Salipiger sp. CCB-MM3: one gene and its partner. The main gene of each other region encodes a partner of the protein of the gene in region 2 in a complex. Links are inferred from orthologs where the notes say so. Each region holds a gene or a part of one and is shown on either strand. Other genes may lie near its edges.

What was found.
Region 1: the proteins of groL (region 2) and metK are in contact, whole or in part, in a cryo-EM structure (PDB 8P4O), measured with the Escherichia coli proteins. The link is inferred for Salipiger sp. CCB-MM3 from one-to-one orthologs.

What each region holds. Positions count from the first base shown.
Region 1 is NZ_CP014595.1:986,249-997,303, forward strand. Bases 7,594-10,537 are described here. They hold metK (methionine adenosyltransferase), read right to left. Parts: upstream 9,685-10,537; coding sequence 8,503-9,684; downstream 7,594-8,502. Other genes in these bases: AYJ57_RS04855 (DMT family transporter), read right to left, coding at 7,594-8,355; lnt (apolipoprotein N-acyltransferase), read right to left, coding at 9,774-10,537. Also shown: AYJ57_RS04810 (calcium-binding protein), read right to left, coding at 1-644; AYJ57_RS04815 (DUF1643 domain-containing protein), read right to left, coding at 722-1,234; AYJ57_RS04820 (threonine ammonia-lyase), read left to right, coding at 1,359-2,330; AYJ57_RS04825 (Trm112 family protein), read right to left, coding at 2,449-2,649; AYJ57_RS04830 (LON peptidase substrate-binding domain-containing protein), read right to left, coding at 2,646-3,290; AYJ57_RS04835 (thioredoxin family protein), read right to left, coding at 3,318-4,229; AYJ57_RS04840 (endonuclease/exonuclease/phosphatase family protein), read right to left, coding at 4,321-5,007; cls (cardiolipin synthase), read right to left, coding at 5,019-6,437; AYJ57_RS04850 (exodeoxyribonuclease III), read right to left, coding at 6,575-7,363; more of AYJ57_RS04855, read right to left, coding at 7,456-7,593; more of lnt, read right to left, coding at 10,538-11,055. UniProt on the Escherichia coli protein: Catalyzes the formation of S-adenosylmethionine (AdoMet) from methionine and ATP.
Region 2 is NZ_CP014595.1:1,168,309-1,179,302, forward strand. Bases 3,288-6,170 are described here. They hold groL (chaperonin GroEL), read right to left. Parts: upstream 5,611-6,170; coding sequence 3,964-5,610; downstream 3,288-3,963. Other genes in these bases: AYJ57_RS05710 (glutathione S-transferase), read right to left, coding at 3,288-3,765; AYJ57_RS05720 (co-chaperone GroES), read right to left, coding at 5,680-5,973. Also shown: petA (ubiquinol-cytochrome c reductase iron-sulfur subunit), read right to left, coding at 1-302; AYJ57_RS05690 (outer membrane protein), read left to right, coding at 530-1,192; AYJ57_RS05695 (alkylphosphonate utilization protein), read right to left, coding at 1,281-1,574; pssA (CDP-diacylglycerol--serine O-phosphatidyltransferase), read right to left, coding at 1,599-2,369; AYJ57_RS05705 (phosphatidylserine decarboxylase), read right to left, coding at 2,362-3,036; more of AYJ57_RS05710, read right to left, coding at 3,151-3,287; AYJ57_RS05725 (DMT family transporter), read left to right, coding at 6,273-7,241; AYJ57_RS05730 (DUF2161 domain-containing phosphodiesterase), read right to left, coding at 7,264-7,941; AYJ57_RS05735 (TraB/GumN family protein), read left to right, coding at 8,030-9,019; AYJ57_RS05740 (M3 family metallopeptidase), read right to left, coding at 9,016-10,994.

The DNA of each region.
Region 1 (11,055 bases), 180 kb from region 2 along the record:
TCGGCGCCGCTTCCACCGATCAGCGTGTCATCGCCCTCGCGCCCCAAAAGCGCGTCCTGCCCTGCGCCCCCTAGGAGCAGATCGGCGCCAAGCCCGCCCTGCGCCTCGTCATCGCCCGCGCCCCCGTCGAGCGCGCCGCCACCGTCATGGGCAAAGAGCAGATCATCCCCCTCCGCCCCGCGCAGCACATCGCTGCCTGCGTCGCCGTGCAGCGTGTCATTGCCCTCGCCCCCCAGCACCGTGTCGTTGCCATCCCCGCCGAGCAGTTCGTCATCGCTGCCGCGCCCGTCGAGAAAATCCTCGCCCGCACCGCCGCCAAGAAGATCGGTCAGCGGCGTGCCAATCAGAATGTCCGCCCCGTCACTTCCCGCGTCGATACGGCCCGTCTCGATCTGGCTCGTCTCGATCTGGCCGGGATCACTCTGGCCCGTATCACTCTGCGCCGCGTTCCAATCCGTGTCGAAACTGGCGCTGACTTGGTCGAGCAGGCTGGTGTCCAGCGGCACATCCTCCTCGCCCCCTTCTGCGGGCCCTGAGGCCGCGTCATCGCCGCCGCTCTCGTCCGCGCCCTCGCCGCCCGGCGACGCGAAGATTGCCAGCGAGCCCAACAGCGCCATGCCCATTAGTCCGGTCAGAAACAGCATCCCTTAGCTCCCAAGGCGAGAAGCCGGAAGTCTGAGTGACACCCCGCGCGGTAACCAAGCGCATTCGCCCGCGAAGGTTAACGCGAGCGCTGCCAAATTTGCGGCTGCTGGCTGTAGGACACGTAAAGCGGGTGACGCGGATGGCCGTCCTTGGTCAGCCCAAGCACATGCAGATCCCCCGAAAGCACCCCCGCGATCTCCGCCCCGCGTCCCAGATGCACGCCATGCACGCCCCAGCCCGCCAGCGTCAGCCCCGCCTCGGCGTGCCAGCGCAGCAATAGCGCGTCATTCTCCGCACCCACCGGGGCGGGCGCGCGGCGCAGATCGGCGGGTTTGGTGGCGCGATAGCCAAAGAGATTGGCGATCCGCATGCCGCCGAAGCCAAGCGCCTGCGCGCGGCGCTGGCAGCGTTCGATGGTGGGATCGTTCTGCCGTTCGTCGGCGGTGGAGGGGTTGAGCATGATCCACAGCAGCAGCCCGCCCGGATGCGCCGGGTCCCAGACCCGCTCGAGCCCATAGCGATAGGCCTCGCAGGGCGAGTAGAGCGCCCGCGAGCGCATGCCGTTCTCTTCGTGCCGCCGCTCGATCATGGCGCCCTTCTGGCGCGCTTGGCGGCGCGGGACAAGTCCCCGCCCGGCTCACCGGCGCCGTTGACTTGCTCCGCATCGCGGCTCAGGGTCCGCCAAAGACCGAGACAGCAAGGACATTCCCCAGATGGACATCACCCGGATCGAAGCCGCCGCCGCGCGGCTCAAGGGCCACGCGCGCCGCACGCCGCTGCTTTCCTCCCCGTTTCTCGACGAGATCGCCGGGCGCCGCGTGCTGATAAAGGCCGAGTGCCTGCAGCACACCGGCAGCTTCAAGTTCCGCGGCGCGTGGTCGGCACTTTCGGCGCTCGATCCGGAGGTGCGTGCCAAAGGGGTGATCGCCTTTTCCTCGGGCAACCATGCGCAGGGCATCGCCGCCGCCGCCAAGGGGTTTGGCGTTCCGGCGGTGATCATCATGCCCGCTGACGCCCCCGCCGCCAAGGTCGCGGGCACCAAGGGGCTGGGCGCCGAGGTGGTACCCTATGACCGCGAGACCGAAGACCGCGACGCGCTTGGCGCGCAGCTCGCTGCCGAGCGCGGGCTGACGCTGGTCAAACCCTTCGACGAGCCCGAAGTGATCGCCGGACAAGGCACCTGCGGGCTGGAGATCGCCGAACAGGCCGCCGAGGCGGGCGTGACACAGGCCGACGTCATCGTCTGCTGCGGCGGCGGTGGTCTGACCTCGGGCATCGCGCTGGCGCTGGAGGCGAAGGCTCCCGGCCTGCGCGTGCGCCCCGCCGAGCCCGAGGGCTTTGACGACGTGAAGCGCTCGCTGGAGGCGGGCGCGATCCAGCGCAACGCCGCCATGGGGGGCAACATCTGCGATGCAATCGTCACGCCGCAGCCCGGCGATCTCACCTTCCCGATCATCAACCGGCTCTGCGGCCCCGGGCTGGCGGTGAGCGAGGAAGAGGCGCTGAAGGCGATGCAACTTGCCGTGCGCCACCTCAAAATCGTCGCCGAGCCGGGTGGCGCGGTGGCGCTGGCCTCGGCGCTCTTCCGCCCTGGGCAGATCGAAGGCGACGCGGTGATCTGCACCGTCTCGGGCGGCAATGTCGATCCGGCGATCCTCGCCCGCGCCCTTGCGCTGGACATCTGACGCGAAAGAGGCGCGGCCCTCCCCGGACCGCGCCCCTTCTTCTCTTTCCAAATACGCCGGGGAGCGCGAGGGGCTGGCCCCTCGCTATCTTCCAGACCTGCGCATCAATCCAATGCGTTCAGCCGTCGATCCGCCGCGCCTCGTCGAGCAGCATCACCGGAATGCCCTCGCGGATCGGGAAGGCCAGCGCAGCGTTCTTGCTGATCAGCTCCTGCTGCTCGGCGTCATATTCCAGCACCCCATGGGTGACCGGGCAGACCAGCGCCTCAAGCATGCGGCGGTCGAAGACAAAGGTCTCTTCGGCGGAAGCTTCACTCATTGAATCAGGTCCTCTTCACCGCCACGCAGGGCGAATTCGATCAGGGTCACAAGCGTTTCGCGGCGCGACGCCAGTCGCGGCGCCTCAAGCAGCGCCTGCTTTTCCTCGGGCACGAAATCCAGCAGCATCGACAGCGAATTGATCAGCAACTCGTCTTCCGCTTCCTTGAGCGTATCCCAATCCGCCGACAGGCCGCGCGCTTCGAAATAGCGGTCGAGCAGACGCAGGAAAGCACCGCGATCAAAGCTGTCATCGCTGTCGGCATGGGCGTCGAGATCATGCTCGAACCCGTTCCAGTCCACCTCGCAGCGGCGATAGGGCGTGAACCCTTCCACCTCTTTCTGGATGCGGAAGCGCGACAGGCCCGACAGGGTGATCATGTAGCGCCCGTCCTCGGTCTCCGAGAACTGCGTGATCCGCCCGGCGCAGCCGATGCGCTGCAGCGCGGGCGTTTCGCTTTCGTCGTGGCCCAGCGGCTGCACCATGCCAATCAGGCGTGTGTCGGTCTTCAGCGCGTCATCCAGCATCGCCAGATAACGCGGCTCGAAGATGTGCAGCGGCAGGCGCGAGCGCGGCAGCAGCAGGGCACCGGGAAGCGGGAAAACCGGGATCATCCCCGGGAGATCAGTTCGTCTCACCATGACCTGCGAGCTAGAGCGCCGCGGCGCTCAGGCAAATATCATCGAGCTAAGTTTACGGCGCCCGTTGAGAACAACCGGATCGTTCGGCTTCAGCGCCTCGAAGATGGTGAAAAGCTGCGCCTTGGCGGCGCCGTCGTTCCACTCGCGGTCGCGGCGGAAAAGCTCCAGCAACTGGGTCACCGCGTCTTCGGTCTCGCCATGGGCATAGAGCGCCTGCGCCAGATCGAAACGGGCTTGCAGGTCCGCCGGGTCGGCCTCGACTTTCGCGGTCAGTTCGGCGACCGGGCCGGCGTTGCTGGCCTGTTTGGCAAGCTCGATCTTGGCATGAGCTGCTTCCAGCTCAGGCGCTTTGGAGATCTCGACCGGCGCGCCGTTGAGCACGGCTTCGGCCTGATCGAGGTCATCGAGCGCGAGATAGCAGGACACCAGACCGGCATAGGCCTTGGCGTTCTGCGGGTCTTCTTCGAGGATCGCGGCAAAGACCTGCGCGGCGTCGGCAGCGGCGCCCTGCTCCAGCATCTCTTCTGCGGTGGCGATCGCTTCATCGAGCCCGCCCGACGCATCACCGCCCGAGGCCTGCACCACGCGGTCGATGAAGCTTTTCAGTTCCGACGGCGGCAGCGCGCCCTGAAAGCCGTCGATCGGCTGGCCCTTGTAGAAGGCATAGACGGTGGGGATCGACTGGATGCGCAGCTGACCGGCGATCATCTGCGCCTCGTCGACGTTGACCTTGGCCATCTTCACCGCGCCCTTGGCCTCGGTGACGGCGGCTTCCAGCGCCGGTCCAAGCTGCTTGCACGGGCCGCACCAGGGCGCCCAGAAATCCACGATCACCGGCACTTCCTGCGAGGCGTCGATCACCTCTGCCATGAAGTCGGCTTCGCTGACGTCCTTGATGAGATCGGCCTTGGGGGCCTCGGTCTTGCCCAGTTCCAGCATGCTGTGTCCTCCGCTGCGGCGGTTTGCTTGGCGTGTTACATGGCGCAGGCGGGGGCGCGATGCAAGGGCGCGGCCCCCTGCCCGCCGCCGCTCAGGCGTGGCGGGTCAGCTCTGCCCAGATCGGAAGATGGTCCGAGGCGCGCCGCGCAGCGCCCGACTGTTCGACCCCGGCGGCATGCAGCGTCAGGCTGCTGCCATAGGCCACGCCATCAAGCGCGACGAAGGGTCGCGAGGCGTGATAGCTGCGGCCCGGCAGGGTGAGTGTGAAGTCGCGCTCCCACGGCTCATAGCCGCGCACGTCCGACCATTCGTTGAAATCGCCGAAGATGGCCGCCTCGGCGCGCAGATCGCCCAAGTGATCCCGGATTTCCGACATCTGCTTGAGCCGGTAGCGGCGCAGCAACCCAAGGTGAGCGCCCACGACATTCACCCCCTCGACCCGCGCCATGACCGCGCCGCGTGGCTCCAGCCCGGGCAGTTCGATGCGCGCGGTCTGGGTGACCTCGAGCCCCCTGCGCACAAAGATCGCATTGCCGTGCCAGCCGAGGCTGACCTCGTTGCGTGCCAGCGGCACAACCTCATAGTCGGTCTCTTGCGCGATCAGAAAGCGCGGGATTGCAGCGGGGCGCGGACCAAGCCGCAGATCGGCCTCCTGCAGCACCACGACGTCGGCGTCGATCTGCCCCAAAACCTGCAGGATGCGCGCCGGATCGCGGCGGCGGTCGATCCCCATGGCCTTGCGGATGTTGTAGCTTGCGATCTTCAGCGGGGCACTCATACGGGTCTTCCTCAGAGGATTGGCGCCAGCAGCCGGGCGAACGGCGCGGCCAGACGGATCCAGCGCGGGTGTTCGCTCAGCGGCTTCTCCATGATGTAGGCGCTGGTGAAATCAGCCTCCAGCATCTTTGCCACCCGCTGCGCGAAACCCCGGTCAAAAATCAGTGCCATTGTCTCGAAATTGAGCCGGAACGAGCGGTTATCCAGATTGGCCGACCCGACGGCCGCGAAATCATCGTCCACGAGCACCACCTTTTGGTGCACGAAGCCGCCCTTGTAGCGCAGCACATCGACACCCGCGGCGCGCACCTCGTCGAAAAACGCGTGTGCGGCCAGCCACGGCAGGTAGTGGTCGATGCTGTCGGGCACCAGCACCTTCACGTCGCAGCCGCGCAGCGCGGCGCAGACCAGCGCCGAGAGCACATCTTGGTCCGGCACGAAATAGGGCGAGGCGATCCACACCCGCTCGCGCGCTTCGGCCATGGCGGAGATGAAGAACATCGCGCCGGTGTCCATGTCGTCGGCGGGTCCGGTGGGCAGCACCAGCCCGGTCAGATCCTCGGGCGCGCGGTCGGGGTGCCAATTGAGCTCTTCGCCGATGCTTTCCAGCGTGGCCCAGTGCCAGTCTTCGGCAAAGACCAGTTGCAACTGCGCCACCATCGGCCCGCGCAGGTGCAGATGCGTGTCGCGCCACGGCCCGAACGAGGGGTTCTTGCCAAGGTAGTCGTCCTTGACGTTGTGACCGCCGATAAACCCCTCGTGGCCGTCGATGATCACCGTTTTGCGGTGGTTGCGGAAGTTGATCTGAAAGCGCGAGGTGGGCCCCGGCGCATTCTTTGGATCGACCACCTGCACCCCCGCTTCGCGCAGCCGCGTCAGATAGCCGCCGGGCAGACCGTAGCTGCCGACACCGTCGAAGATCAGCCGCACCGAAACACCACGCTGCGCGGCGGCGATCATGTGGTCGGCCAGCTCATCCCCCAGATCATCGTCGGCAATCGTGTAGAATTGCACCAAAAGGTAGTTATGCGCCCGGTCCATGGCGGCAAAGACAGCGTCGAAGGTCTCGGCGCCATCGACCAGCAGATCTGCCGAGTTGCCCCCGACCACGGGCATCGCCGCCAGCTTCTCGAAAGAATGGTAGCGGGCCGGATCGCTGTTGTCGGGCGGATAATGCGCACAGAAGGCATCGAGCTCGCGGCGCACCCTGCGGCTGCTGCGACGGGTGATGCGGTAGCCGCGGAGTTTGTGCTGGCCGAAAAAGAGATAGGACGGCAGGGCGAACCACGGTGCCGCCAGCAGGAAGACGGTCCAAGCCGCTGCGCCCTGCGGCGTGCGCGCCGTCGAGACCGCGCGCCAGACGGCGTAGGCCACCGCCAGCGGCAGGAGCACCGCCAGAAAGACGGCAAAAATCGTGGTGTTGGAGCCCATGCGCGCTCTCCGCTGTTGCGCGCCGGAGAGTGTCTACCGGCCCGCCTCAACCAGAGCGCATCGCGAATTGTTCCGCAAGTGCCCGGCCTTGCAGCAGCCGGCCACGGAAATTTATCGCTTGGGTCTCAGGGATCGCCTCAGAGGTCGAAGGTGGCGAAGACCGGCGCGTGATCCGACGGTTTCTCCCAGCCGCGCGCGGTGCGCAGCACCCGCGAGCCGTGTCCGGCGCTCGCGATATCCGGCGTTGCCCAGACGTGATCGAGCCGCCGTCCCTTGTCCGCCGCATCCCAGTCGCGGGCGCGGTAGGACCACCACGAATAGAGCAGCCCCTCGGGGATGTCCTGCCGAGTGATGTCGACCCATTTGCCCGCGTCTTGCACCTGCGCCAGTTGCTCGACCTCGATGGGCGTGTGCGAGACCACCTTGAGCAGCTTTTTGTGGCTCCAGACGTCATCCTCACGCGGAGCGATGTTGAGATCGCCCACAAGGATGGACTTTTGCGGTGCCTCGGCGTGGAACCAGTCGCGCATCTCGGTGAGGTAGTCGAGCTTTTGCCCGAACTTCACGTTCACCTCGCGGTTGGGCTCGTCGCCGCCTGCGGGCACATAGAAGTTCTGGATGGTCACGCCGTTCTCGAGCGTCGCCGAGACATGGCGGGCATGGCCAAGCGCGGCGAAATCGCGGTCGCCGGCATCGACGATCGGCAGCTTCGACAGGATCGCTACGCCGTTGTAGCCCTTCTGCCCGCGCGCCACGATGTGGTGATAGCCAAGCGCCGCGAATTGCTCGAGCGGGATCTTCTCCACCGGGCTCTTGGTCTCCTGCAGGCACAGCACGTCCGGCCCTTCCTCGGCCAGCAGCTTGAGGACGATGGGCTCGCGCAGGCGGACCGAGTTGATGTTCCAGGTGGCAAGGGTGAAGGACATGAGGCGGGCTCCTTTTCTCGCGCGGAAAATGTCAGCCTGCCGGCACGGGCGCAACCCGGATCCCGGCGTTATGGCCCGCCCGGAGCATCCCTTTAGAGCACAAGCGCGAGGATCAGCACCGACAGGCACAAAAACCCGATGCCGGTGAGTTCGCGCCGCGTGATGCGCTCCTTGAAGAACAGCGCCGAGGCCATGAGCGAGAACACCAGTTCGACCTGCCCCAATGCCTGAACATAGGCGGCGGTCTGCAGGGTGAAGGCGGTGAACCACGACAGGCTTCCGGCCATGGAGGTGAGGCCGAGCCAGAGCGCTGTGCGCCGTGCCGCCCAGACGGCGGTGATCTGCCCCGGCTCGAAGACCCGCAGCCAGAGCGCCATGCCGATGGCCTGAGACACCACGACGCAGACCAGCGTGACACCGGCGCGCAGGACCGGCGCGGCCGAGGCGATCTCCAGCGAAGCGCCGCGATAGCCCACGCCCGACACCGCAAAGAACATCCCCGAGGCCAGCCCCAAGGCCACCGCCCGGCTGCCCATACGGCGCAGCAGCCCGCCCGGTCCCGGCGTGTCCGACAGCAGCAGCACCCCGACGAGGCCGATCAGGATCGCACCCCAACCGGCAGCCGAGATATGCTCTCCCAGCACCAAAAGGCCGAGCAGCGCGGTCTGGATCACCTCGGTCTTCTTGAAGGTGATGCCCACGGCGAAGTTGCGCTGCCGGAACAGCGCCACGACACAGACCGTGGCGAGGATCTGCCCCAGCGCGCCGAAAAGCGCATAGGCCCAGAACAGCGGGCTCAGATCCGGCCAGCCCTGCCCGGTTCCGATGAGGTACCCGCCGACCACCAGCACCGCCGCCGGCGCGGCATAGGCGAAGCGCGCAAAGGTCGAACTGGTGGCGGTGAGCGCGCCGCCGCTCAGCACCTTGTGCAGCATGAAGCGCAGGGTCTGAAAGAAGGCCGCGCTGAGGGTGACGATGATCCATAAATCCATGGCGTTGCCATGGCATGCGGCGAGAGGATTGACCATAGGTCAGCGCCGGAACGCGAAACGGGCCGGAGGTTTCCCACCGGCCCGTCGTGTGACAGCCAAATTCGACGTGTCGAATTTGCAAATCTCTTCGAAGAGATTTGCCCGGCCTCAGACCTCGCTTTTCAGCGCCTCTGCCAGATCGGTGCGCTCCCACGAGAAGCCGCCGTCGACGTCGGGCTCGCGGCCAAAGTGGCCATAAGCGGCGGTGCGCTCGTAGATCGGCTTGTTGAGGTCGAGATGGGTCCGGATGCCGCGCGGCGTCAGGTCCATGACCTTGGGGATCGCCCGTTCGATCGCCTCGGCAGCCAGATCGCCCGTGCCATGGGTGTCGACGTAGATCGACAGCGGCTTGGCCACGCCGATGGCATAGGACAGCTGCACCGTGCAGCGGTCGGCGAGCCCGGCGGCCACGACGTTCTTGGCCAGATAGCGTGCCGCGTAAGCTGCAGACCGGTCGACCTTGCTGGGGTCCTTGCCCGAGAAGGCACCGCCGCCATGCGGGGCGGCCCCACCATAGGTGTCGACGATGATCTTGCGGCCCGTCAGACCCGCATCCCCGTCCGGCCCGCCGATGACGAATTTGCCGGTGGGGTTCACCCACCATTCGGTCTCGGGCGAGATCCAGCCTTCGGGCAAGGTCTTGCGGATGTAGGGCTCGACGATGGCGCGGATGTCGTCCGAGCTTTGCCCCTCGTCGGTGTGCTGGGTCGAGAGCACGATCTGCGTCACGCCCACCGGCTTGCCATCCCTGTAGCGCACGGTGACTTGGCTTTTGGCGTCCGGTCCGAGCATCGGCTCGGCGCCGGTTTTGCGCGCCTCAGCCAGCCGCTTGAGGATGGCATGCGAGTAGAGGATCGGCGCCGGCATCAGTTCCGGCGTTTCGTTCGTGGCGTAACCGAACATGATGCCCTGATCGCCCGCGCCCTCGTCACGGTTGCCGCCGCCGGTCACACCTTGTGCGATATGCGCCGACTGCTCGTGCAGCAGGTTGGTGATCTTGACGGTCTCGTGGTGGAACTTGTCCTGCTCGTATCCGATATCTTTGATGCAGGCCCGCACGATGTCGGGAATATGCGCCATGTAATCATGCAGCTTTTCCTGATCGGTCAGACCGATCTCGCCGCCGATCACCACGCGGTTGGTGGTGGCGAAGGTTTCGCAGGCGACGCGCGCCAGCGGGTCCTCTGCCAGCAGCGCGTCGAGCACCGCATCGGAAATCCGGTCGCACACCTTGTCGGGATGCCCTTCGGAGACCGATTCCGAAGTGAAGATATAGTTCTGTCGGGACATAAGCGCTCCATTAGGTACCAGCTGTCACGCCAGGAAGCCGTTGTGACAGGGATATGAATATCTCTCGCTACGCCGCTGAGATAGCGGCGTCAATCCAAATTGCGGCGGCGCGGCCAGAAGGCCCACAGCATAAGCAGCGCCAGAAAGCCCAGAAGCGGCAGGTCTCCGGTGCGGCTGTAGAGCGTGGCGCGTAGCGGCGGCGGCAGACGGGCGTCAAGGAAACCTGCCTCATTAAGCGGCAGTTCCTCCAGCACCCGCCCTGCCCCGTCGATCACCGCCGAGACGCCGGTGTTGGCCGCGCGCACCATCGGCAGCCCCTGCTCGATCGTGCGGATGCGCGCCTGCGCGAGATGCTGGTACGGTCCCGAGAAGCTGCCAAACCACGCGTCATTGGTGATCTGTAGCAGCAGATCGGGTCGCGCAGCGGCGCGCAGGTCCTGCGGGAAAACCGCCTCATAGCAGATCAGCGGCAGCGCGTGGCCCATGGCCCCGCCAAGATCGAGCAATTCAGGCCCCGGCCCAGCAGCGTAGCCACCCTCGGCACGGGCGGCGAGGCCGCTGATGTTGATGCGCCGGAACAGCCACTTGAAGGGCATATACTCGCCGAAGGGCACGAGGTGGTGCTTGTCGTAGACCGCCTCGACCTTTGGCCCCTGAGAGATCAGCGCCAGCGAGTTATAGTAGTCGAGCCCCTCGCTGCGCTGGATGCCCAGAACCACCTGCGCGGGCAGCGCCGCATCGATGATGACCCGCAGCGCGTCCTCGGCGTTTTCCAGCAGCGTCGGCACGGCGGTCTCGGGCCAGACGATCAGATCGGGGCGCGGCAGGCCCTGTTTCGCCGGAGCGGCGGTGTAATCGACCTGCCGCTCGAAGAAGAGCGGGATGTAATCGCGGTTCCATTTCTGGGTCTGCGCGGCGTTGGGTTGGACGAGCCGGACCACGGGCCGATCCGCCAGATCCTGCAGCGGCGGCAGCAGTTGCGCGCCCCCGACCAGCAAAGCCGCCAGCACGGCCGCAGCGGCGCCTGCAGACGGAACCGCTCCGCGCAGCCCGTGCGCGGCCAAAGCCGCCAGTGCGAGCGTCACGAGGGTGAGCCCGTAAGAGCCGATCACAGAGACCCATTGAATGGCCGAGGTCGGCTCCCAGAGGTAGCCCACCATCGCCCACGGAAAGCCGGTGAACACAAAGCCGCGCAGCAGCTCCGCCAGCGTCCATGTCACCACCAACGCAAAGAGCGGGCGGCGCGGCGCCTGCGCAGCGCCCCAGAAGGCCACGCCCCAGAACAGCGCCAGCCCGGCGGCCATCAGCACCAGTGCGAAAGGCGCCATCCATGCGGTGGTCGCCGCATCCACCTGAAAGGGTTCGGTCAGC
Region 2 (10,994 bases):
TCGTTTCGCGCCTCGGTGTCGACGAGCTGATCCATGGTGACCGAGCGGGCTTCCTCAATTTCCGCTTCGGTCCGGCGCCGGATGAACACCGGCTTGCCGAGCCATTTGACCGTAAGCTGACTGCCGGACTCCACCCCGGACACGTCAACACGGATGGTGCTCAACGCACGGACGTCCGCCGACGGGTTCATCTGGTTGACCAGCGGCCAGACGGCCGCGCCAGTGGCGACTACGCCGGCACCGCCGGTGGCATAGAAGAGGAAATCTCTTCTGGTGCCTTCGTGATCTTCTGCTTGTGACACGGGGTCTTCTCCATTCCTCAGAGGCCGGTTTCGCGGCCGGCCGACACGCAGATAAGGCCGCGCAAGAACGCAGCATTTCCATAGGCTGTATTATCGGCCCGCCCATCGTCCGTAAAGCAAACATAACAGTCACATCCATCAGAGTGCCGATGTGTCGCGGTTGAAACCCTGCCACAGCGGAAGATATTAGCCAGTTAAGAGATGTTCCCCAAAATGGAGGCAAGGCCATGAAAGCCCTGATTCTGCCCACCACGCTGCTTGGTCTCGGCCTCGCCGCACCCGCCTTCGCGCAAGACTTCGAAGCCTCGGTCTACACCGGCTGGCAAACCGCGCCGCACAGCCGCATCACCGGCGAGTATCCCGGCACCGGCGCCGATTTCGACGAGCTGATCGGCTGGGAAGGCAAATCCTTCGAGATGCCCCCCTACTGGGGTCTGCGCGGCACTTGGTGGCAAAACGACACCTTTGGCTGGGCGCTCGAATTCACCCACGCCAAGGTCTATGCCAATGAGGACGACCGCGACGATGCGGGCTTCTCGACGCTGGAGTTCACCGACGGCATCAACATCCTGACCGTCAACGCCATGCGCCGCTGGCCCGAGCAGTGGGGCAAGCTGACCCCCTTCGCCGGTGCAGGTCTTGGTGTTGCAGTGCCGCATGTCGAAGTGGCCACCACCGGCGGCACGGATGATACCTTCGAGTATCAGTACACCGGCCCGGCCGCGCGCCTGCTTGCTGGCGTAAGCTATCCGATCAACGACACGTGGTCGGTCTACGGCGAGTATCAGTTCACCTACTCGTGGAACGAGGCCGATCTCGACCAAGGCGGCACGCTGAAGACCGACATCAAGACCAACGCGCTGAACGTCGGCCTGTCGATGAAGTTCTGATCGGCACCATGCCATCGCGGAAAAGACAAAGCGCTCCCCTCGGGGAGCGCTTTTGCTTTGGGGTGGCACCGGGGCCGGAAGAGCCGCCTTAGCGCTTCTTCACGAACTCGGTGCGCAAGACCAGACCCTTGATCGTGTCGTGGCGACAGTCGATCTCTTCGGGATTGTCCGTGAGCCGGATCGAACGGATCACCGTGCCCTGCTTCAGCGTCTGCCCCGCGCCCTTCACCTTCAGGTCCTTGACCAGCACCACCTGATCGCCATCGGCCAGCAGGTTGCCCGCAGCGTCACGCACCTCGACCACCGCAGCCGCAGCCACCTCGGAGGCGGGCTTCCACTCGCCGCTGGCCTCGTCATAGACCCACTCTTCGTCTGTGGCCATCTTGGCCTCCCTGCTCAGTCCCGCTCAGTCGGGCGCGCTGCCGCGCATACGTTTCTTCGGAAGCATGATCACCACCGCCACGAGATAGGCCGCACAGAAGAGCGCGAGGGTGATCCATGCGTAGGTCAGCACCGCAGCGCCGACAAATGCCACACCGACCAGCACGTATTTGACGTTCTGGCGCGAGATGCGCGTGGTCTTGAACGACCACGTGGGCACGCGGCTGATCATCGCCAGCCCGGCCAGCACCAGCCAGCCTGCCAGCAGCAGATCGGGGAACATCGGCCCGGCACCGAGCCCGAAGCTGAGATACATCGGCAGCATCGCCAGAAGCGCCCCCGCCGGAGAGGGCACGCCGGTGAAATAGGCGTTGTCGTGATCCTTGTCCTCGGACTTGCGCATCACGTTGAACCGCGCAAGGCGCACCACCGCGCAGACCGCAAACACCAGCACCGCGATCCAGCCGAAGCTGCGGCTGTCTTCCAGCGCCCATGTATAAAGCAGCATCCCCGGCGCCACGCCGAAGTTGAGGAAATCGGCGAGGCTGTCGAGTTCGGCGCCCATGCCGCTTTCGGACTTCAGCGCCCGCGCCAGACGTCCATCCAGCCCGTCGAGCACCGCCGCCAGCAGGATCAGCTGCACCGCCAGTTCGTAAGACCCCTGCAAACCGAAGCGGATCGCGGTGAGACCGGCGCAGATGGCCACCACGGTCAGCACGTTCGGCAGCAGTTGGATCAGCGTCACCTTTTCGGCGGCGCGGACCTTCGGATCCTCTGTCGGCTTCTGATCATTCATTCAGGGGCTCCCCAAGGTCGGCAATGACGCTCTCGCCCGCGATCATGGTCTGGCCGATGGCAACCTGCGGCTCCACCCCCTCGGGCAGATAGACGTCCAGACGCGAGCCGAAGCGGATAAGACCGAACCGATCGCCACGGTTCAGCCGGTCGCCGTCCTTCACCCACCACATGATACGCCGCGCCACAAGGCCTGCGATCTGCACCACTGCGATCTCGCGCCCGTCCTCGAGGCGGATGCGCAGCGCGTTGCGCTCGTTGTCCACCGAAGCTTTGTCGAGCGAGGCGTTGAGGAACTTGCCGGGGCGATAGGCCACCGAGACGATCTCGCCCGTCGCCGGGGTGCGGTTCACGTGACAGTTGAACACCGACATGAAGACCGACACGCGAGTCAGCGGCGCATCGGGCATGCCCAGCTCCGCCGGCGGCACGGCGGGCTCGATCAGCGACACCACACCGTCGGCGGGCGAGACCAGCAGGCCGGGGCGCTGCGGCACCACGCGCTCGGGATCGCGGAAGAAGTAATAGCACCAGACGGTGAGGCCGACGCCGATCCAGCCCAGCGGGTCCCAGATCAGGAAGAGCACCACGGTGATCGCGGCAAAGATGCCGACGAACTTGCGTCCCTCGGGGTGCATCGGTTTGATGAACGTGTCGCGCATCCGCATGGGGAGGCTCCCTCTTGGCTGGGATTTCGGGGGTGCAGGCAGCTAAGCGCAAGCGCGCCCGCGTGCAAGCCCTTTGGCAACCACGGGGCGCACGGTCAGGCGAGGCTGGCGCGGTCAGGCCTCGGCGGCCATCGGGTCGGTCGCCTGCATCGCGGGACGCTGGGAAAACGCGTCATACCATTCGGCCAGCGCCTCGCGCCCGACGCGCCACTTGCGGGCGTCATGGCGGAAATCGAGATACCCCAGAGCACAGGCGACCGAGATATGCCCCATGTCCACGCGCCCGGCGAGATGGCTCATCCAGCGCGTGTTGAGCGCGTCGAGCGCGCGGCTCACCTTGCTCCACTGGCCTTCGATCCATTCCATCGAGACCTGCTCACGCGGGCGGAAGCGTTCCTCGTAGATGATCAGCACGGCGGCATCCATGATGCCGTCGCCAGTGGCCTCAAGCGTCAGCGTGTCCCAGATGCGGCTCTCGGGATAGAGCCCGGCCTCGGCGCGGGCATCGAGAAAGCGGCAGATCACCCGGCTGTCGTAAAGCGTCGGCCCGTCGGCACGCACCAGAGCGGGGATCTTGCCCACCGGGTTGGCCGAGACCAGCGCGGGATCAGGCGTCAGCGGAGAGGCGGTGACCTGCACCATCTCGACATCCTCGTACTGGCCGGTTTCATGCAGCGTCACCAGCACCTTACGGACAAAGGGGGACGGTCCGGCCTGCAGCAGTTTCATCGCAGATCTCCTTGCGCGGTTCTCGCTCCGGAGCCTAGCGCGCTGGCCGCGAAAGGAAAATGGCGAAGGCGGCGATGCGCCGAAATGCCCACCGCCCTTGGCCGAGACGCCCCTCGCCAAGGGCGCATCAAACGCAAAACGGGGGGCCGAAGCCCCCCGCCTGCTGCCCGAAGGCAGACGTCCTAATGGACCGGCAGATTACATCATGCCGCCCATGCCGCCCATGCCGCCCATGTCGGGCATGCCGCCGGCCGGCGCGTCTTTTTGCGGCTTGTCTGCCACCATCGCTTCGGTGGTGATCAGCAGGCCAGCAACCGAAGCTGCATCTTCCAGTGCGGTACGCACGACCTTCGCGGGGTCGATCACGCCGAACGAGAACATGTCGCCATATTCGTCGGTCTGAGCGTTGTAGCCGAACTTCAGGTCTTCCGATTCACGCACTTTGCCTGCGACGACCGAGCCGTCGACACCGGCGTTCTCGGCGATCTGGCGCAGCGGAGCTTCCAGAGCCTTACGCACGATGGCGATACCGGCGTTCTGGTCGGAGTTCTCGCCAACCAGACCTTCGAGGGTCTTGGCGCCCTGCACCAGAGCGGTGCCGCCGCCGACGACGATGCCTTCCTGCACGGCTGCGCGGGTGGCGTTCAGAGCGTCGTCCACACGGTCCTTGCGCTCTTTCACTTCCACTTCGGTCATGCCGCCGACGCGGATGACAGCAACACCGCCTGCCAGTTTGGCAACGCGTTCCTGCAGCTTCTCGCGGTCGTAGTCCGAGGTGGTTTCCTCGATCTGGGTGCGGATCTGAGCGACGCGCGCTTCGATCTCGGCTTTCTCACCGTGGCCGTCGACGATGGTGGTCTCGTCTTTGGTGATGTTCACGGTCTTGGCGGTGCCAAGCATGTCCATGGTCACCGACTCGAGCTTCATGCCGAGGTCTTCCGAGATCACCTGGCCGCCGGTCAGGATCGCGATGTCCTGCAGCATGGCCTTGCGGCGGTCGCCGAAGCCCGGTGCTTTCACGGCTGCGATCTTCAGGCCGCCGCGCAGCTTGTTGACCACGAGGGTCGCCAGCGCTTCGCCTTCGACGTCTTCAGCAATGATCAGCAGCGGCTTCTGCGACTGGATCACCTGCTCGAGCAGCGGGACGAGCGGCTGCAGCGACGAGAGTTTCTTCTCGTGCAGCAGGATCATGCAGTCGTCGAGCTCTGCGATCATCTTGTCGGCGTTGGTCACGAAGTACGGCGACAGGTAGCCGCGGTCGAACTGCATGCCTTCAACAACGGTGGTCTCGGTCTCGAGGCCTTTGTTCTCTTCGACGGTGATGACACCCTCGTTGCCGACCTTCTGCATCGCGTCTGCGATCTGACGGCCGATTTCGGCTTCGCCGTTCGCCGAGATGGTGCCGACCTGAGCAACTTCGTTGCTGTCGTTGACCGGGCGTGCAGCTGCCTTGATGGCTTCGACGACTTTGGCGGTTGCCAGGTCGATGCCGCGCTTGAGGTCCATCGGGTTCATGCCCGCGGAGACGGCTTTGACGCCCTCTTTCACGATGGCCTGAGCCAGAACGGTCGCGGTGGTGGTGCCGTCACCGGCTTCGTCGTTGGTGCGGGAAGCGACTTCCTTCACCATCTGCGCGCCCATGTTCTCGAACTTGTCTTCCAGTTCGATTTCCTTGGCCACGGACACACCGTCTTTGGTGATGCGCGGTGCGCCAAACGACTTGTCGAGCACAACGTTGCGGCCTTTCGGGCCGAGGGTCACCTTCACCGCGTCGGCGAGGATGTTCACGCCTTTCAGCATGCGCGAGCGGGCGTCGGTATCGAACTTCACGTCCTTTGCAGACATCTGCGAGTTCTCCTAAATCTGTATTGAGGTCAGGCGTATCGGGCCCGCAGGCCCGGAGCGATCAGCGGATCAGGCCGCCTCGGTGATGCCGAGGATGTCCGATTCCTTCATGATCAGCAGCTCTTCGCCGTCGATCGACACTTCGGTGCCGGACCATTTGCCGAACAGCACGCGGTCGCCGGATTTCACGGCCATCGCGATGAGCTCGCCGGAATCCTTGCGGGCGCCTTCGCCGCAGGCAACGATTACGCCCTCAGCGGGCTTCTCTTTTGCGCTGTCGGGGATGATCAGACCGCCCTTGGTCTTTTCGTCGCTCTCAACGCGGCGAACCAGCACGCGGTCGTGAAGCGGTTTGAATGCCATCTTCGAGTCTCCATAGCTCAAAGGTTGTCCCTGTAGGCCCCCGCTGATAGCCAGACGGCGTCTGACCCGAGAGCCATTAGCACTCACCCTTGTGGAGTGCTAACGAGGCATAGCTAGGCAGGCCCACGTTTTGAGTCAACACTCCCGTCCGAGAAAATTTCATGACACCCGGCAGAGCGCATCGACCCGCGCCCGAGACATGTGCACGGCCCGGCGCTCTCGCAAGGCAAGCCACGCAGGCCATGGCATATCTCCGCCGAATGTGGTGACCTGACTGAGATCACAGAATCGAGACCCACATGGCCATTCCCTACGCGCCGATCTCGGCGCCCTCCCCGCTGCAGCAGCCGCCGCACGACAATACCCGTGGCTTCCTGTTCATGGCGCTCGGCTTTTTCGGCTTCGGCATCACCGACATGCTGGCCAAATTGCTGACCGAACATCTGCCGCTGATGCAGGTGATCTGGTTCCGGCAGTCGGGCCTGTTCATCGGGGTGATGGTCCTGCTGATGATGCGCGGCAGCCATATCCTGCGCACGCCGCACCCGGTGCTGCAGATGCTGCGGGGGGTGATCGCTCTGAGCTCGGCCGCCTGTTTCATCATGTCGCTGCGGTTTGTCGGACTGGCCGATGCCACCGCGGTGACCTTCACCGCGCCGTTCATCGTCACCGTCTTCGGCGCACTCTTGCTCAAAGAGCCGGTGGGGCCGCGCCGCTGGGCCGCGGTGATCACGGGCTTCATTGGGGTGCTGGTGGTGATCCGTCCGGGCATGGGCGTCTTTCACCCGGCCATCGGCTTTGCCTTCATCGCGGCGCTTTTCTTTGCAGCCCGGCAGCTTCTGTCGCGCTACCTCAGCGGTGCGGACAGTATTGCCACGACGGTCAGCTACACCTCGCTCACCTCGTTCCTGCTGTGCTCGGTGCCTCTGGTCTTCATCTGGCAGACCCCGCCCAGCCTTGGGGTCTGGGCCATGTGCCTGATCATCGCCACGACGGCGGGCCTTGGCGAGTTCCTGATCATCCGAGGGCTCGACGTCGGTCAGGCCGTGGTGATGGCGCCGGTGCAATACACGATGATCATCTGGAGCACCCTCTACGGCTTCCTCGTCTTCGCCGATCTGCCCGATTTGTGGACCTTCGTCGGCTGCGGGATCATCATCGCCTCGGGGCTCTACACGCTCTACCGAGAGCGCGTGCTGGCCAAGCGCGCGAAACGCGCCGCCGCCGCCGCACAGGCAGAATTGCAAGCCACGCCAAGCGAGGCCTAAGCAGACGGCCCGAGGGGCGGCGTCACTCCGCCGCCTCTTCCTCCCAACTGCCCGCCCAATGCACCAGCCCCTCGCGTCCCGCATCGGTCAGATCGTAGACCCCCACCCGCACGCGGGTAAACCAGCCATAGTGATTGTCGGCCATCAGCCGCGTCGCCACTTTGACCCCGGTCGCCGCCACCACATCCCTGCCCCGGCTCTCGCCGGCCTCGATCAGGAACGCCGCACAGCGCAGCGCGTCCTGCCGGTAGCCGGTGACGATGCCATGCCGCGTGGCGCCGCCGTCGTTGGGATCGCCGGTGATCCGCCGAAACTCGCGCAGCAGCTTGGCCTGCCCTGCCTTGCTCTTGCGCGGTGCATAGGGGCCCGGATCGCAATGCACTTCGGCGCGCCCGTCCTTGACGGTGATGAACCCCAGCCCGAGCCGCCGGCACATGGCCAGATTGTCCTTCAGCGCCCGCCGCGCCGTGCGCCCGCCGGGTTTTGGCACCGCGATATAGACCAGATCGGACAGCCGCAGCCGCGCCAGCGCCTGATGAAACAGCGCCAGCGTGATCTTCAGCTTCAGCTCGACGATCACCGGCGCTTCGTCACCGCGCACCGCCACGAGGTCGGCCGCGCCCACCTCGCCCTTCACCTCATAGCCCTGCCGGACCAAAAGCGCCTTTACCGGCGCATAGAGTTCACTTTCCCGCAACATGGCCGCCACCATCGCCCCGCCGCTTGCCGCTGGCAAGCCGCTGCCCTAGCCTGCCCCGGTTCCGCGTTCCCCGTGAGGTAGCCCCCGCATGTTCCGTCCGCTCATTGCCCTGCTCCTGATGCTCGCGCCCGCCGCGCTCCATGCCGCCTGCGAAGGCAGCGATCTGCGCGGCACGCTCACCGAGGCCGAACAGGCCGAGCGCAGCCGGATGCTGGCCGAGATCCCTTTCCCGGCGGGAAACCATTGGCGCGCCACCCGCGGCGATGAGGTGATCCATCTGATCGGCACCATGCATCTTGGCGATCAGCGCCTCGACGGGCCGGTGGAGCGCCTCGTGCCGCTGGTCGAGAGCGCCAGCACGCTGCTGCTGGAGATGACCCGCGCCGATGAAACCCAGCTGCAGCAGGCGCTGGCGGCGGATCCGGGGATGCTGACGCTCAAGGACAGCAGCCTGCCCGACCTTCTGCCCGAAGAGACGTGGCAGGCGCTGGCCGAGGCGGCGCGCGACCGCGGCATCCCGGCGATCCTCGCCGCAAAGTTCCAGCCTTGGTACCTGTCGATGATGCTCGCCACGCCGCCCTGTGCCATGGCGCAGCTGCAGGGCAAGACCGGGCTCGACAAGCGGCTCGAGGATCTGGCCGAGGGTGCGGGCGTGCCGACCCGCGCGCTCGAAAGCTATGACACGGTGTTCCGCCTGTTCAACGCCGAGCCGATCGAGGAACAGCTCGAAATGCTGCGCACCGGCATCCTCGACACGAAAACCGCCGAAGACCAGTTCGCCACCATGTTCGCCGCCTATTTCGAAGAGGCCCATGCCGACACGCTGGTGATCTCTCGGCTGATCGCCCGCCGGGCCCTGCCCGAGGCCCCCGCCGAGGTCGACAAGATGATGGATGAAACCGAGGCGCAGCTGCTGGTCGCCCGCAACCACGCGTGGATCCCGGTGCTGCTGGAGGCTGCAGAGCAGAGCGAGGAGCCCGTGGTGGCCGCCTTCGGCGCCGCGCATCTGGGCGGCACCGAAGGGGTTCTGAACCTGCTGGCGGATGAGGGGTTCAGCCTCACCCGCGAGGCGTTCTAGGCCGCCAGCCCGCGCCCTTTGAGCAGCGCTTCGACCCCGGGCATGCGACCGCGGAACGCGGTGTAAAGCTCTTCGGCCTCGACCGAGCCGCCCTTCGACAGGATGAACTCTTCGAGCTTCGCGGCGGTCTTGGGATCGAAGGCACCGCCCGCTTCCTCGAAAGCGGCAAAGGCGTCGGCGTCCATCACCTCGGACCACATGTAGCTGTAATAGCCCGAGGAATAGCCGTCCCCCGCGAAGACATGGGCGAAATGCGGCGTGGCATGGCGCATGGTGATCGCCGAGGGCATGCCGATGCTTTCCAGCACCTGCGCCTGTTTCGCCATCGGATCATCGGCGGCCTTGCCCGAATGGAACTCCAGATCGACCAGCGCCGAGGCGACATATTCCACCGTCTGGAAGCCCATGTCGAAGGTCGCCGCCGCCAGCACCTTGTCGAGCAGCGCCTTGGGCATCGCCTCTCCGGTCTCGGCATGGGTGGCAAACTCGGCCAGCACCTCCGGCACCTCCAGCCAGTGCTCGTAAAGCTGGCTCGGCAGTTCCACGAAGTCGCGCGCCACCGAGGTGCCCGAGACCGAGCCGAACTCCACATCCGACAGCATCTGGTGCAGCGCGTGGCCGAACTCGTGGAACAGCGTGCGCGCGTCGTCATAAGACAGCAGCGCCGGCTTGCCCTTGGACGGCTTGGCGAAGTTGCAGACGTTGATCACGATGGGTGCCTTCGTGACCGGGCGCTTGGCCTGGCTTTGCATCGCCGAACACCATGCGCCCGACCGTTTCGAAGCGCGGGCGAAGTAATCCCCGATGAACACCGCCAGATGCTCGCCGTTCCGCGTCACCTCCCACGCCCGGCAATCGGGGTGGTAAAGCGGCTGATCCAGCGCTCGGAACTCCAGCCCGAACAAGCGGTTGGCGCAGGTGAAGGCCGCCTCGATCATCCGCTCCAGCTGCAGGTAGGGCTTCAGTTCCGCCTCATCGAGATCATGCAGCGCGCGGCGCCGCTTCTCGGCATAGTAGCGCCAGTCCCACGCCCGGAAATCATCGTTGACCCCATCCTCGCGCAGCATCTCTTCCATCTGCGCCTGATCGGCCATCGCCGCGGCGCGGGCGGGCTGCCAGACCTGCATCAGAAGCTCGCGCACCCGCTCGGGGCTACCCGCCATCTCGGTCTCGAGCTTGTAGGAGGCGAAATCGGGATAGCCCAACAGCGCCGCGCGCTCTTCGCGCAGTTTCAGCACCTCGGCGGCGATGCCCCGGTTGTCGGTCGCCCCGCCGTTCTCGCCGCGCGAGGTCCATGCTCGCCACGCTGTTTCGCGCAGGTCGCGCCGGGGCGAGAACTGCAGGAACGGCACGATGAGCGAGCGCGACAGGGTGATCACCGGCCCGTTATGCCCGCCAGCCTCGCCCGCCGACCGCGCGCCATCGACGACAAATTCGGGCAGCCCCTCGAGATCAGCTTCGGTGAGCGGCATCACCCAATCAGCCTCGTCCTTCAGCAGGTTCTGGGTGAACTCGGTGCCGAGCACCGCAAGCCGCGACTTCACCTCTTTCATCCGCTCCGCCTCGGGCCCGGTGAGCGCGGCCCCTGCGCGCACGAACCCGCGGTGGGTGAGCATCAGCACCCGCGCTTCTTCGTCCGTGAGCCCCAGCGTATCGCGCTGCGCCCAGAGGTCCCGCACCCGGCCAAAGAGTGCCGCATTCGAGTAGATCGCCGAGCTATGCGCCGCCAGCTTGGGCGAGAACTCCCGCTGCAGCGCCTGCCGCGCCGCGTTGCTGTCCGCGCCCGCCACCGAGAAGAACACCGACAGCACCTTGTCGAGCGCCTCGCCCGCGCCCTCCATCGCCTCGATGGTATTGGCAAAGCTGGGTGCCTCGGGAGTGTCGGCGATCGCCTCGATCTCGGAGAGATGCGCCGCGAGCGCCTCGTCAAAGGCCGGGGCGAAATCCGCGTCGGAGATACGGTCGAAGGGGGCGA